Regions from separate parts of the Paenibacillus sp. EKM10P genome, predicted to be linked through region 3. Evidence: riboswitches for the same ligand, from Rfam matches in the RefSeq annotation. Region 3 holds a riboswitch; each other region holds the start of a gene.
What was found. Region 3 has a riboswitch for glycine ahead of gcvT (glycine cleavage system aminomethyltransferase GcvT). Riboswitches for the same ligand answer to the same signal wherever they lie in the genome.

Region 1: another riboswitch for glycine. It lies ahead of HFE01_RS21595 (alanine/glycine:cation symporter family protein); the one in region 3 lies ahead of gcvT (glycine cleavage system aminomethyltransferase GcvT).
Region 2: another riboswitch for glycine. It lies ahead of sdaAB (L-serine ammonia-lyase, iron-sulfur-dependent subunit beta); the one in region 3 lies ahead of gcvT (glycine cleavage system aminomethyltransferase GcvT).

Annotation. Positions count from the first base shown of each region.
Region 1 covers NZ_JAALET010000012.1:75,847-80,472, forward strand. The annotation lists gene HFE01_RS21590 (sensor histidine kinase) at 1-441, shown strand, start outside; gene HFE01_RS21595 (alanine/glycine:cation symporter family protein) at 567-1,985, opposite strand; glycine riboswitch at 2,143-2,237, opposite strand; glycine riboswitch at 2,249-2,333, opposite strand; gene HFE01_RS21600 (glycoside hydrolase family 1 protein) at 2,502-3,959, opposite strand; gene HFE01_RS21605 (LacI family DNA-binding transcriptional regulator) at 4,171-4,626, shown strand, end outside.
Region 2 covers NZ_JAALET010000017.1:14,348-18,973, reverse strand. The annotation lists gene HFE01_RS24040 (DUF6359 domain-containing protein) at 1-1,595, opposite strand, end outside; glycine riboswitch at 1,810-1,924, shown strand; gene sdaAB (L-serine ammonia-lyase, iron-sulfur-dependent subunit beta) at 2,136-2,825, shown strand; gene sdaAA (L-serine ammonia-lyase, iron-sulfur-dependent, subunit alpha) at 2,815-3,714, shown strand; gene HFE01_RS24025 (Ig-like domain-containing protein) at 3,795-4,626, opposite strand, start outside.
Region 3 covers NZ_JAALET010000008.1:89,073-93,698, reverse strand. The annotation lists gene HFE01_RS18200 (PTS mannitol transporter subunit IIBC) at 1-810, opposite strand, end outside; gene gcvH (glycine cleavage system protein GcvH) at 1,229-1,627, opposite strand; glycine riboswitch at 2,036-2,109, shown strand; glycine riboswitch at 2,123-2,219, shown strand; gene gcvT (glycine cleavage system aminomethyltransferase GcvT) at 2,299-3,399, shown strand; gene gcvPA (aminomethyl-transferring glycine dehydrogenase subunit GcvPA) at 3,523-4,626, shown strand, end outside.

The DNA.
Region 1 (4,626 bases), on a different contig from region 3:
ACAACAGGACATCTCGTTATTGATGCTTTAGTAAATCATACTTTCAGCATCGCTAATAAAAGTGGGATAGCTTTCTTCCATCAAATCCATATTAACCCGGCAAATATTAGTATTGGAAGTCATGATCTATGTATTGTCTTAGGTAATGTTTTCGATAATGCTATTGAAGCTGTAATGCAGCTTCCTAGAAAGAAAGAGCATTCAATTCATTTGGAAATTTTCACCGATAATATTGCCCTATGGATTTATGTTCGCAATTCAAAAAGTAATTATCTCAATACAGCATTCTCAACCAAAACATACAATCCCCCTTTAAAAAAACATGGGTATGGATTACTTAACATCCAGCAAGTGATAAAGAAATATGGTGGTTATTTAAATACAACTATTACGGATTCGCATTTTCAAATTACGATTATGCTCCCATGTAATAACTCTTAGGTTTGTAAACGTTATGGATTAAGAGATATTCAGAATAAATAAAATGTCGGTAATCACCAGTCTTATAACCTAAAAAAAGGAGTACCCTCAAGCCTGTGATGGCTGAGGATACTCCCTTTTAGTATTTATGAATTTACCGTTTGTCCCTTTTCTTCTACTTGGATAGCCGCCCCTACATTGGCACCAGCAAGAATACCCTTGTTCTTATTAGGATACAAGGAATTCATATAAGTCCGGGTTTCTGCAACAACAATTCCCGACAAGCCGAGCAGTGCAATCAGGTTCGGAAAAGCCATCATGGCGTTAAAAATATCTGCCAGCAGCCAAATCGCATCCAGTTTAATGAACGCGCCCCCGCCAACCAGTACAATGAACAAATAACGATAAGGCTTGATCCACTTAACCCCAAGCAAGTATTCAACACAGCGTTCCCCGTAATAGTTCCAGCCGAGCATGGTGGTGAATGCGAACATAATCAGGATGATGGTGAGCAGCTCTGCTCCCAGCGGAAATGCACTGGAAAAGGCTTGCTGAGTCATCAAGCCTGCATCGGTAGGCCCGCTCCACACCCCGCTAACCAGTAACGTCAACCCGGTCATCACACAAATAACCATCGTATCAATAAATACGCCTGTCATGGAAATCAGCCCTTGTTCCGCAGGCCATTTGGTTTTGGCAGCTGCGGCTGCAATCGGTGCGCTCCCCAATCCAGCTTCGTTGGCAAAAATACCTCTGGCTACCCCACTGCGCATGGCCAGCATAATCGTAGCTCCTGCAAATCCGCCGGTTGCCGATGTAGTTGAAAATGCCGAATGAAGCACAAGCGCAATTGCGGCAGGAAGTTGGTCAGCAAATCGAATCAGTACAATGATACAAATTAATACATACAGGCCTGTTTTAAAAGGAACGACCTTCGTCGATACCTTGGCAATGCTTTTGAGTCCACCAATGGTCACAAGACCTGTAAGGACAGCAATTGTCAGCGCCGTTACAATCGGCGGAACGCCAAAACTGTTTTCAGTCGAAGATACAATCGCCTTGACCTGAGGGAATGTTCCAATTCCGAACAACGCTACCAGCATCCCTGAAAAAGCAAACAGCATCGCCAACGGTTTAAAACGGCGTCCCAGGCCTTTTTCAATATAATACATCGGGCCGCCGGAAAATTGTCCATTCCGATCCTTCACCCGGTATTTTACCGCAAGTACACCTTCCGCATATTTCGTCGCCATCCCAAAGAAGGCTGCAACGACCATCCAGAACAAGGCACCCGGCCCGCCCAGCTTAATGGCCGTCGCTACACCGACAATACTTCCTGTACCGACGGTAGCCGCCAATGCTGTACTCAAAGCCGCAAAACTACTTACATCCCCGCTACCTTCATTCGGGGCCTTACCGATGAGCTTGATCGCCAGGGGCAGGCGGAATACCTGCAACATTTTTAGACGTATGGTCAGCCATAACCCCGTTCCCATAACAAGGATGATGAGAGGCGCCCCCCATATCCAACTACTAATCGTTTCTAACACATGTACCAAATTCATTTCAACCCGCTCCTCCAGCATAGTAGAAAACAAAAAAGAGTCAAATCTGTTGATTCGACTCCTGGAGAGGTTAAAGGCACGAAAAAATACAACCATCTTGTGCAGGATTTCACCTCTAAAAGCTTATAAAAGCCTAGGGCTATCCCTGTCACAGGTTATTCGCGTCTCTGTCCTTTTGCCTGAGAGTTTAAGCAGATGTGATCTGCGGTGCACCTTCGGCGCCCAATTAAGGGTCTCTCCAGAGTTCTGTCCGTTTACGGTCCCTGCTCGTTGCTGTAAATCAGCCTAAGCACCTGAGAGTTTTGCCCCTTCGGTTGGAACTTTCATTCCATCTCCCGCAAACATCAACCAGACATATGAAATTTTTATTCATTATACAGAAAAATTTCAGCTTATTACAAGTGAAAAATTTGTGAAGCCCTCTGAAAGAATCAATAGAGTGTCTATACAAAAAGCGGGTACAGCAGATTGCATCCTGAGGATTTTCTCTGCTGTACCCGCCAAAACGATATGGAATTACAATTCTTCACCGTTGGTTGCTATCACATTTTTATACCAGTTAAATGAGTCCTTTTTGGAGCGTTGAAGCGTTCCGTTACCGTCATCATCCAGATCAACGTAAATAAATCCGTAGCGCTTGGACATTTCGGACGTAGACATGCTCACAAGGTCGATAGGTCCCCAGCTGGTGTAACCAATCAGATCAACACCGTCAGCAATCGCTTCCTTCATTTGGGCAATATGCTGACGCAAGTAATCAATGCGATACGTGTCATGCACAGAGCCGTCTTCTTCTACCTTATCATACGCACCCAGGCCATTTTCCACGATGAACAGTGGCTTTTGATAGCGATCATAAAACGTATTCAGTGTAACACGCAAACCGATCGGATCGATCTGCCATCCCCAGTCGGAAGACTGCAGATACGGATTTTTCACACCGCCTATCAGGTTCCCTGCTGCCTTTTCGCCTTCTGGCCCTGCCGATACGGTCAAGGTCATATAGTAACTAAATGAGATAAAATCGACCGTGTTATTTTTCAAAATTTCGGCATCGCCGGGTTCTGTCTGGATCACAATATTATTTTCTTCAAAATAGCGGTTCATATAGTTGGGATATTCCCCACGAGCATGCACATCCGTAAAGAACAGGTTCATTTGATTTTCATGCTGTGCTTTCAGGATATCTTCTGGGTTACACGTATGTGGGTAGCTTTCAATGCGGGCCAGCATACAGCCGATCTGAGCACCCGGAATGATCTCATGTCCCCGTTTGGTCGCCAATGCACTTGCTACAAATTGATGGTGCAATGCTTGATATATCGCTTGTTGCTTGTTTTCTACACGGTCAATAACCACACCTCCGCCTGTAAACGGGCTCATAGTCATGACATTAATTTCGTTAAAGGGCAGCCAGTATTTTACTTTATCCTTATAGCGTGTAAATACCGTTTCGGCATATTTTACGTAATGATCCACGACTTCGCGTCCCAACCAGCCATTATACTTCTGTGTCAGACCTAGCGGTGTTTCATAATGCGACAGTGTTACCAAAGGCTCAATACCATACTTGCGCAGCTCATCGAATACATTGTCGTAGAATTGCAATCCCGCTTCATTCGGCTCGGCATCATATCCATTCGGGAAAATCCGCGACCAGTGGATGGACATCCGGAATACTTTAAAGCCCATTTCTGCAAACAAGGCAATATCTTCTTTGTAGTGGTGGTAAAAGTCCACACCTTCACGCTTTGGAAAACGGGCGTTTACCTTCCCTGCCAAGATGTCCTCCAGTCGTTCGGACGAAATTTCTATAGCATGATCGTTCTTACGTTCTGATTTAGGTACATAGGCTATCATGTCTGCGCTGGACAGACCTTTTCCATCTACGTCAAAAGCACCTTCCAATTGGTTGGCTGCAGTTGCCCCGCCCCAGAGGAAGTTTTTCGGGAATCCTTTTAGCGTCTTCGTCATGGTATGAAAACCTCTTTCCTTAATTTAATGTTTTCACTTTAGTCAGTAACCCGTCAGGTGCTGCAATGCGAATCCATAACTAACGGTAACCGTTCTCCTTTGAAATGCATCGACAGATGCTTTAAAATAGACGTAATGCCCTCATAAAGCATCCTAATTGTTGTAACGCGTTTCATGTCAAGTATTTTTTTCTCAGGTGAGGAGAAGCATCATGTCGAATCTTGATCAAATTGCAAAACTGGCGGGCTTTTCCAAAGCTACGGTTTCCAGAGTGTTAAATCAGTCCCCCCATGTAAGTCACGAAACCAGAGCTAAAATTTTAAAAATCATGCAGGAATTAGATTATGTTCCTAATCGGAATGCGATCTCTCTATCCAAGGGTCAGACGCTTCAGATTGGTATCATCACTTCAACTATCAATGAAATTGTGCTGGCATTTCTGGACAGCTTTGTGGAAATCGCAGGCCAATATGAATTCCAAACCATTATTTATACTTCGGGAGAAGACAAAAAGAAAGAGCTTCAAGCTTTCGAGGATTTAAAAAGAAAAAGAGTCGATGCGCTGGTCATCATTTCCTGCGTGAATGACACTGATTTTTTGAGTACCTATTGTAAATATGGACCGATCGTGGCATGGCAACGTATGGAGCATACCGATATTCGCTCC
Region 2 (4,626 bases), on a different contig from region 3:
GCTCCATAGGAGCCCGGCTTGAACGTTCTTGGATCGTACCATTTGTAGCCTGCTGCTGGAGCAGACCAAGGCTCCGGTTGCGGTTCTGTGGAAGCCGCAGGCTCTTCAAACGGCAGCAGCTTCGTCGGTTGATCCAGCGTTAAACCTGCCACATCGGATAATTTCGTGTAGTCCTGCTTCCACGCAAGCCATTGAACCGTTTGCACTAGGAAGGTGGCATCGTCTACTTCCTTAAAACCATCATATGTCTTTTTCGACTGTCCGTTTTCCTCACGCGCATATTTCGGAGTAGCATCTTCTACAGGGGAAGAATCACCGATAAATGCTGCCTTGCCTTGACCCACCTTGGAGATCGCAGCATAAGGACCTTCCGCACGGCCTCCGCCGTTATAGACTCCTTGGTCTACTGCATTGCCCCATTTTTTTGTACCTGTCGGGATATAGGCAATTCCTTTGGCTTTGGTAGGATCAATAATAGCCAGCGTAGATCCCGCATGCATGGCAATCGAGCGTACACCCTTGGTAATGCCGAAGGATTGATCTGCGGCTACGATGTCCGTAGCATTTACATCGCCAAGCGCATTGTAACGGAAACGAACACCAAAGTTGGTCGCCAGCCAATCGGAGCTTGTTAATCCTTGCATCGCCGGTGATGCAGCTTCTTCTGCAGTCATGCCTTTGGCCGGATTAGTATAGGCTCCACGACGGTAGCCATTCATAACCTCGGAGGAATCCCAACGGTTTTTGTTACGGTCGGCATTATAATGGTCGGAGATGAAGAAGACACTTCCCCCGTTATTCACATATTGCAGCAGGGCAGCCTGCTCGGATGCCTTAAAGGCCACATTCGCTTCACCGATGATGAACACATCATATTGGCGCAGCTTATCATAGGTTATGGCCTGTTCTCCATAAGTAAAAGGAATAGGGCGGTTCAATTGATTCACAGTAAAGCCTACATTACGTAATCCATTGGCAAAGTCGGAGAAGGCGCCTTCAATGACCCAATCTGCTGCACCAGCCGTCTGTGCGTGCGTATTATCGAACAGCACCTTTTTGCCTTTTCCATCCGGCAGTGTAGTACCGGGTTGACCCGGGTTGCCAGGTTCAGGTTCGCCAGGTTCACCTGGTTCCCCCGGCTCGCTTCCACTCACCAGTTCCACAGCGCTTGGACTTTTTACTCCACCAAAATTATTGTAGGCACCAAGCGTACCTGTCACACGAATTTTGCTGCCGACCAGTTCAGGATGACCTGTTAACCCAAATTGCCCTCTGTACGCAGATGTCAGCTGCACATCCAATAGATTAGACGTGCTACGTTCATTGGCCTGGTCGGCAATCAGTACGTTAAAATCATTCGCAAACGGAGCAGAAAAATTAGCTGTTTTCGATCCGGTAGCATGTCCGACGATGTAGCCTTCCACCGTCACTGTACCTCCACTGCCTTGGCGCTGAAGTGCTTCGTCTACTGTCAATGCTCCCTCTGCCTTGACCTGACCGAATGGAACGAGGATCCCAATCAACAGCGATACGATCGCTGCTAGATGCAGCACCCCTTTCAAGCGTGAACCTGTGAACCGCAAGCCTTTTACCATACGTCAATATCCCTCCTATAATTCCATAAATGTACTTGTCCTCTATCAGATTAGCTGTCAATCTTCTAATTCCTTCCTGATTTCATCCATAATTATGTAAATTTTAATCTTTTTTATCGGAAACTCGCCTGTTTATGTAAAAATTGAAACCTGCGATTGACACCGAGCACGGCATACATTACGCTAAGAAAGATATGTAGAACGGTATACGCGAATGAAGATGACGGGAGAGTCTGTCCAGGGGCTTACACGCTGGCGGCACCGAAGGAGCAAGACGTCAGCACCCGGCTGGCGGATAATCTCTCAGGTCCATGTATCGTCATCTGACGCAACTCTGGAGAGAGCGCAAGCCACCCAAGGGGTAAGGCGGTAAGGACACCGCACGAAACTCTCAGGTAACGAGGACAGAGATAAGGGAAACTTCCTTATCCTGTCCTTTTTTGCGCTCACATTGTACGTCAGCATTAGGAACCGTCATAGCTGCGCACAAACGCGGAAATACCATATACTATGGTACTAGAACATACAGGGGGCCACACCATGCGTTTCAAAGATGTATTTTCCATTATCGGTCCGGCCATGACCGGACCTTCCAGTTCACACACTGCAGGCGCGGTGCGGCTTGCACGCGTTGCCCGTCACTGGCTCGGGATGCAGCCGGACCGTGCCCGCATGACACTGTACGGCTCCTTCGCCGACACCTACAAAGGACACGGTACAGACCTAGCACTCATCGCAGGCCTGCTCAATTACGATACAGACGACCACCGAATTCCAGATGCCGAGCAATGGGCGGCGCAGGCTGGAATGGCCGTGGAGTTTGCCGTCAGCGGACTACCCGCGCCCCATCCAAATACCGTCCGTTTTGAACTGTGGAAGGGTGAGGATCAGCGCACACTGCTGGGCTCCTCCATCGGCGGCGGCAGCATCCATGTCCAGCAGCTCAACGAATTCCGAGTCAACCTGACCGGGGAGCTGGCTACGTTGGTGCTTCTTCACTCGGATAAGCCCGGCACATTAGGTGCGGTGACTTCAGCACTCGGCGCTGCCGACATTAACATTGCCTATATGCATGTGGATCGCAAAGGCCGAGATGGAGAAGCACTTACCGCCATCGAAACGGACAGTCCTCCTACGGCTGAACTGATCGCAAAACTACGATCCTTACCACATATGTACGAAATTAAAATGATTAATTTGAAAAAAGGAGCTGAATCTGATGCGATTTAGCCATCTGCATGAAATCAGCGCCATATGCGCGGAGGAATCCACCACGATTGGCCGCCTGATGATTCAAGAGCAGGTACAAGAGACGAATACAACGGAAGAAGAAATCTTCCGCCAAATGTCTGATTATTATGAAGTCATGAAGGAGGCCGTTCATCGTGGTCAGACGCAAGACACCGTTTCCCGCAGTGGATTAACGGGCGGTGATGGCAAGCGTCTGGCCGAGTATCTGCGGGCAGGAGAAACCTGCTCCGGCGACGCCTCTGCACTCGCCATGGCTTATGCGCTCTCCGTGTCGGAGGTTAATGCGTCCATGGGGCGTATTGTGGCTACGCCCACTGCTGGCTCTTGTGGAGTCATCCCCGGTGTGTTCATTAGTGCGCAGGAGCGGTTCGGCTGGGATGATGAGCATATGGTGCACGGCTTGTTCGCAGCCGGAGCCATTGGCTACGTCATCGCCAACAATTCCTTCATTTCCGGCGCGGAGGGAGGCTGTCAGGCTGAGATTGGCTCAGCCATCGGGATGGCCGCTGGAGCTATGGTCGAGCTACGCGGCGGCACACCTGAGCAGGCCGTTCACGCCGTAGGCCTAGCGCTCAAGAACACGCTCGGTCTGATTTGCGACCCCGTCGCCGGACTCGTCGAGATTCCGTGCATCGTGCGCAACGGGCTGGGAGCCGTGACCGCACTTGCCGCAGCGGATATGGCTTTGGCGGGTGTGCGCAGCGCCATTCCGTCTGACGAAGTCATTGACGTAATGCTTGAAGTCGGCAGCGCGATGCCGTCGAAGCACCGCGAGACCGCCAAAGGCGGCTTGGCCCAGACACCCACTGGCAAGCGTTTGACCGAATCACTGACACGCAACACATCAACCAAGAAGAATAAATCGTAGCTTCTAAGCTTTAAAAAATAAAAGAGCAAGCATATCGTCTCTAGACGTATGCTTGCTCTTTTTCTTTTCATTTTAACAGATTACTGAACGGTTACCTGTACCTTCGTCATTTTACCTGCATATTTCACTGTAATTACAGCTTTGCCCTTGCCCTGTGCCTTAATGTTGCCGTCTTTGACGGTCGCAACAATAATTCTGGACGAGGACCAGACAGCAGGTTTGGAAACATCCTTCTCCGACTCATCCTTATACGTGGCTGTAGCCGTAACCTTGGCCAGCTGCCCTGCCTTCAAAGTCAAGGCGACTTCGTCCGTTTGCAGGTATTTAAGCGTATCAACATCAACAGGTACGCTGATCACCTTACCGCCAAACTTCGCCTGAATGTTAGCCTTACCGTAGCTGACCGCGGTAACCTGACCCTTTTTGACGGTGGCTACCTTATAGTTTGACGTTTTCCATTCAGCTTGGGTTGTAACATCCTTTTCTTTGCCATCACTGGATTTAACTACAATCGCAATCGTTTTTTGATCCCCGGATTTTAGTGATAACGCAATGGCATCCGCTTCAATCTTTTGCGCTACGTCCACTTCTACCGTAAACGTAATGGTTTGCTTGCCATATGAAGCAGTGACCGTTGCCTTACCGCTTGCATTCGCTTTAATCAAACCTTCGCTAACTTCAACTACTTTTACATTACTAGTAGTCCAAGTGGCGTCCTTGGTTACGTCTGTTTTTGTGCCACCACTCTTAACGCCTGTTACTTTCAGCTGCTTTGTTTCCTGAGCACCAAGCGCAATCACGCGCGAGTCTGTTTCCAGACGGTCCACAAGGCCCACTTGTACGTTTATTGTCAGTTTTTTGCCGTTATAGGTCGCTGTAATAACCGCTTTACCGGCTGCTTTACCCGTAATC
Region 3 (4,626 bases):
AGGGAAATAAATTTCATGAATCCCGCCGAAAAAATGAATGATAACTGCACCAGGAGCAGACGACTTCGCAGAGCCTTTACCGAACAGGCAATAGGCCAGCAAAATGCCGAGCCCCGGACCAGGATTGGATTCAAGCATGAACAAAACGGATTTTCCTGTTCTTGCAGCTTCCTCCAACGCAATCGGGCTCAATACTCCGTGATTCAATGCGTTGTTAAGAAATAATACTTTTCCGGGCTCAATAATGAGGTTGACAAGCGGCAAGAGCCCTGCATTTACGAGAAACTGTACCCCTGTCGACAATACTTGGCTGATGGTTTGAACGACCGGACCGATCGCTACATGCGCTAGCAGTGCTAGAATGGCACCGATAATCCCAGCCGAGAAATTATTGACCAGCATTTCAAAGCCTGATCTGACTTTGCCTTCAATGGCCTTATCGAACTTCTTCAATATCCATGCAGCCAGCGGACCAGCTACCATCGCACCCAGGAACATCGGGATATCGGCCCCCACAATGACACCCATCGTCATAATGGCACCGATCACACCTCCGCGCTGTCCGTGAATCATCGTGCCTCCTGTGTAACCGATCAGCAGCGGCAGCAAATAATTTTTCATCGGATCAACCAGTTGTGCAAAACCCTCGTTCGGGAACCACCCGGTCGGAATAAAGAGTGCTGTAATTAATCCCCACGCAATAAAGGCTCCCATATTCGGCATCACCATACCGCTGAGAAAACGGCCAAAACGTTGTACGGCGACACGAGCGCCACCGTTTGGACTGGACTTTGTGTCCACTGTGCTCATATTCATATCCTCCTTGTGAGTAAATAGCATCACTACCTTTTCTTAAAATTCATACTAAATGACAGCGCTATCTTCATCAACGAAATGAAAACGTACTTTCGTCATGAACGTTGATGACAACATTTAAATTTAAAATAACGTATTATACCTGCATAATTCTTCTTAATATGAACGATAACAATAGAAATTAGTCGAAAAAACAGTGCTGTAAATCTGCACCTTATGTAGAGGAGCTCACCTCTAAATCTAATAATCGACGTAATTACGCCTTCTAAAAGACAACAAAAAAATAGCCGCCATGTCAGATCATAGCGACTATTATATACACAAAACGAGCGGACTAACGATGCTTTTATTCAATTCAATATCCATATAAAAATTTAGAATAAAGCGCTAATATTCCATCTTATATTGCTCATTATTGTTCATCCGAAATCAACTGCTCGTACTGATCCGCAGACAGCAGCTTGCTCAGAGCTTCCTCGACATCATTGCCCATCTCTACTTCAATCATCCAACCCTTTTCATAGGGAGATTCATTCACCAGCTCAGGTGTGCTTTCCAGAGCTTCATTTACTTTCAATACGGTTCCCGCCACCGGAGCAAAAAGGTCGGATACGGTCTTCACCGATTCAATTGTACCAATCTCTGCCCCCTGTTCAATCGTTGCTCCCGCCCCAGGTAATTCCACAAAAACAATATCACCCAGTTGATGCTGTGCAAAGTCTGTAATGCCGATCCGCAACGTCCCGTCTGCTGTGCGCTGAACCCACTCATGTTCGTCTGTATACCAAAGTTCCCGTTTCACTTCACTCATCCTGCTTTCGCCTCACTTCCACATGAATAAAATGCTTTTAATCACCTGTATTAGACAGGTTAAGATTATGACAACATGAACACTCATGTCAATAATACTAACAAAAATACTTCATGTTATCTCATATAGCATAGAATATTAAAAAATGATAACTTGTAACAAACGCTTACATATCCTTATTTATACATTAAATGTTTTTTGGATTGTTTTATATGACATTTTTATTGACATTTTGAATGAATTTGCGTATTAATGGGTTATAGCAAATGCTTTTGGAAATACCCCGACAACTGCAAACGCGGATGAACGCGGAGGGAGAGACTACCCAAAAGATTCGCATAGCTGTTGTCGTTTCTGAGACAGTTGTGCACGCGAACTCGGATCAAGTTGTTACCTGCAAAACCGGGTAACCTACCGTTGATCCAAAAGGTAGCGCCGAAGGAGTAAACTTGCATTGCAGGTGAATCTCTCAGGCAAAAGGACCTCTGCCGGACGCATCTCTGGAGAGCATTCGCGATTAGAGCGGATCACCCAAGGGGAAACCTGGTTCACACCGGGGTAACTTTCTGGTATCAAGGACAGAGCTGAAAGAAGAGTATGGACTGCCGTCTATACGTTTCTTTCAGCCTGTCTTTTTTGTTTAGCCGATTACACTGGATAGGAGTGAAAAAATGTCTAATTTGCGAAGAACACCATTATTTTCGTCCTACGGGACGCAGCCCGGGGTTCGTTGTATTGACTTTGGCGGGTGGGAGCTTCCCGTTCAGTTTAGCGGCATCCAAAAAGAGCATGAGGCCGTCCGGCAACGCGCGGGTTTATTCGATGTCTCGCACATGGGCGAGTTTTTGGTTGAGGGCAAAGAAGCCGAGGCTTTTTTGCAATGGGTAACCACGAATGATGTCAGCCAGTTGGAACCGGGCCAGGCACAATATTCACTCCTGTGTTACCCCGATGGAGGCGTAGTGGATGACTTGCTTGTATACTGCAAAGGACCAGAGCGCTACATGCTCGTTGTGAATGCCTCCAACATCGACAAAGATTGGGATTGGCTCATGCGCCACGTACCTGCATCGGTTCATCTGGAGAATGTGTCTGATGCGATCGCATTGCTGGCATTACAAGGACCGGAAGCAGCACATATTGCCGCAGCCGTGACAGATGCAGATATTACGAATCTGGCATCTTTCCGATTCCATGAGAACGTGCAATTGTTCGGAGCAAAAGCACTCGTCTCCCGAACCGGATATACCGGGGAAGACGGTTTTGAATTTTATATACCTGCTGAGGAAGCACCCGCCGTGTGGAATGGTTTGCTTCGTTGCGGTGAATCGTATGGGCTAATTCCCGCTGGGCTTGGTGCTCGCGATACACTGCGGTTTGAGGCACGGCTGCCGCTGTACGGACAAGAGTTATCTGCCACCATTTCACCGCTTGAGGCTGGTTTAGGTTTCTTCGTCAAGCTGAATAAAGGAGATTTTATCGGCAGAGAAGCACTGCAACACCAGAAAGAACAAGGAATTCCTCGCAAGTTGATCGGGCTGGAAATGATTGACCGCGGTATCCCGCGCGCTCATTATCCAGTCTTCGCGGAAGGCCAACACATTGGTGAGGTCACAACGGGGACTCAATCGCCCACCTTGAAGCGTAATTTGGGGCTAGCCCTGGTGGACAGTCGTTTTAGCACCCTATCTACACCGTTAGAGGTCGAAATTCGAGGTAAACGCCTGCGTGCGGAAGTGGTCCCAGCCCCCTTTTATAAACGGTCACGCTGATCTTAATCCTCTTCACTCTAAAAAAGCGATCATGTCAGATACGAAATTCTGGATTTTCCAACTACGATTATGTATTAGCTAATTTACTATCTAAATTTTGCTTTTCGAAAGGAGCCAGAACTTATGAAGCAGCATCGCTATCTCCCCATGACCGAACAAGATCAAACCGAAATGCTGCGTGTGGTGGGCGTATCATCCATTGATGATTTATTCAGTGACATTCCAGAGGCAATTCGATACCAAGGGGAACTCCCTCTTTCCTCTCGGCTCGACGAAAGAGCCCTAACTCGCCACATGGCCGAGCTGGCCGGGCACAATGCCAATACAGATACACATGCCAGCTTTCTTGGTGCAGGTATTTATGATCATCATATTCCGTCCGTCATTCAGCACATCACCTCACGTTCCGAATTTTACACAGCCTACACCCCCTATCAGCCGGAAGTAAGCCAGGGCGAGCTGCAAGCCATTTTTGAATTTCAGTCGTATATTTGCGAATTGACAGGCATGGCAGTAGCTAATGCCAGTATGTACGATGGAGCGACAGCTCTGGCGGAAGCGGGCTCACTGGCCGCCGCAGCCACGCGCCGTAAACAGCTTATTGTATCAAGGTCTGTCCATCCAGAGGCACGCCAGGTATTGGCAGCCTATGCGCGCGGATTGGACTTGGACATCGTGGAGATCGGCTGTTCGGACGGCGTAACGGATGTCGATGCGCTTGCCGCGGCCGTATCGGAACAGACGGCGGCTGTCTTGATCCAAAGCCCCAACTTTTTTGGAGCCGTGGAAAATCTGAAGCCGATGGCTGACCTGATCCATGCACACAAGGGGCTAATGGTCGTCAGTGCCAACCCATTGGCACTTGGCTTGCTGGAGGCGCCCGGCAAGCAGGGCGCGGATATTGTTGTAGGAGACGCGCAGCCGCTTGGGATCTCGTCCTCCCTCGGCGGTCCGACCTGCGGTTACTTTGCCGTTTCTCAGGCACATATGCGTCGTATCCCTGGGCGTATCGTAGGCCAAACCACAGACCGTAACGGCAAACGCGGCTTCGTGCTGACCTTGCAAGCGCGGGAACAGCATATCCGCCGCGAAAAGGCCACGTCTAACATTTGCTCCAATCAAGCGTTGCTTGCATTATCTGCATCTGTGTACTTGTCCGTCATGGGGAGACAGGGCATCCAGGAAGTAGCCGAGCTGAATTTGCATAAAAGCCGCTATGCGTTAGAA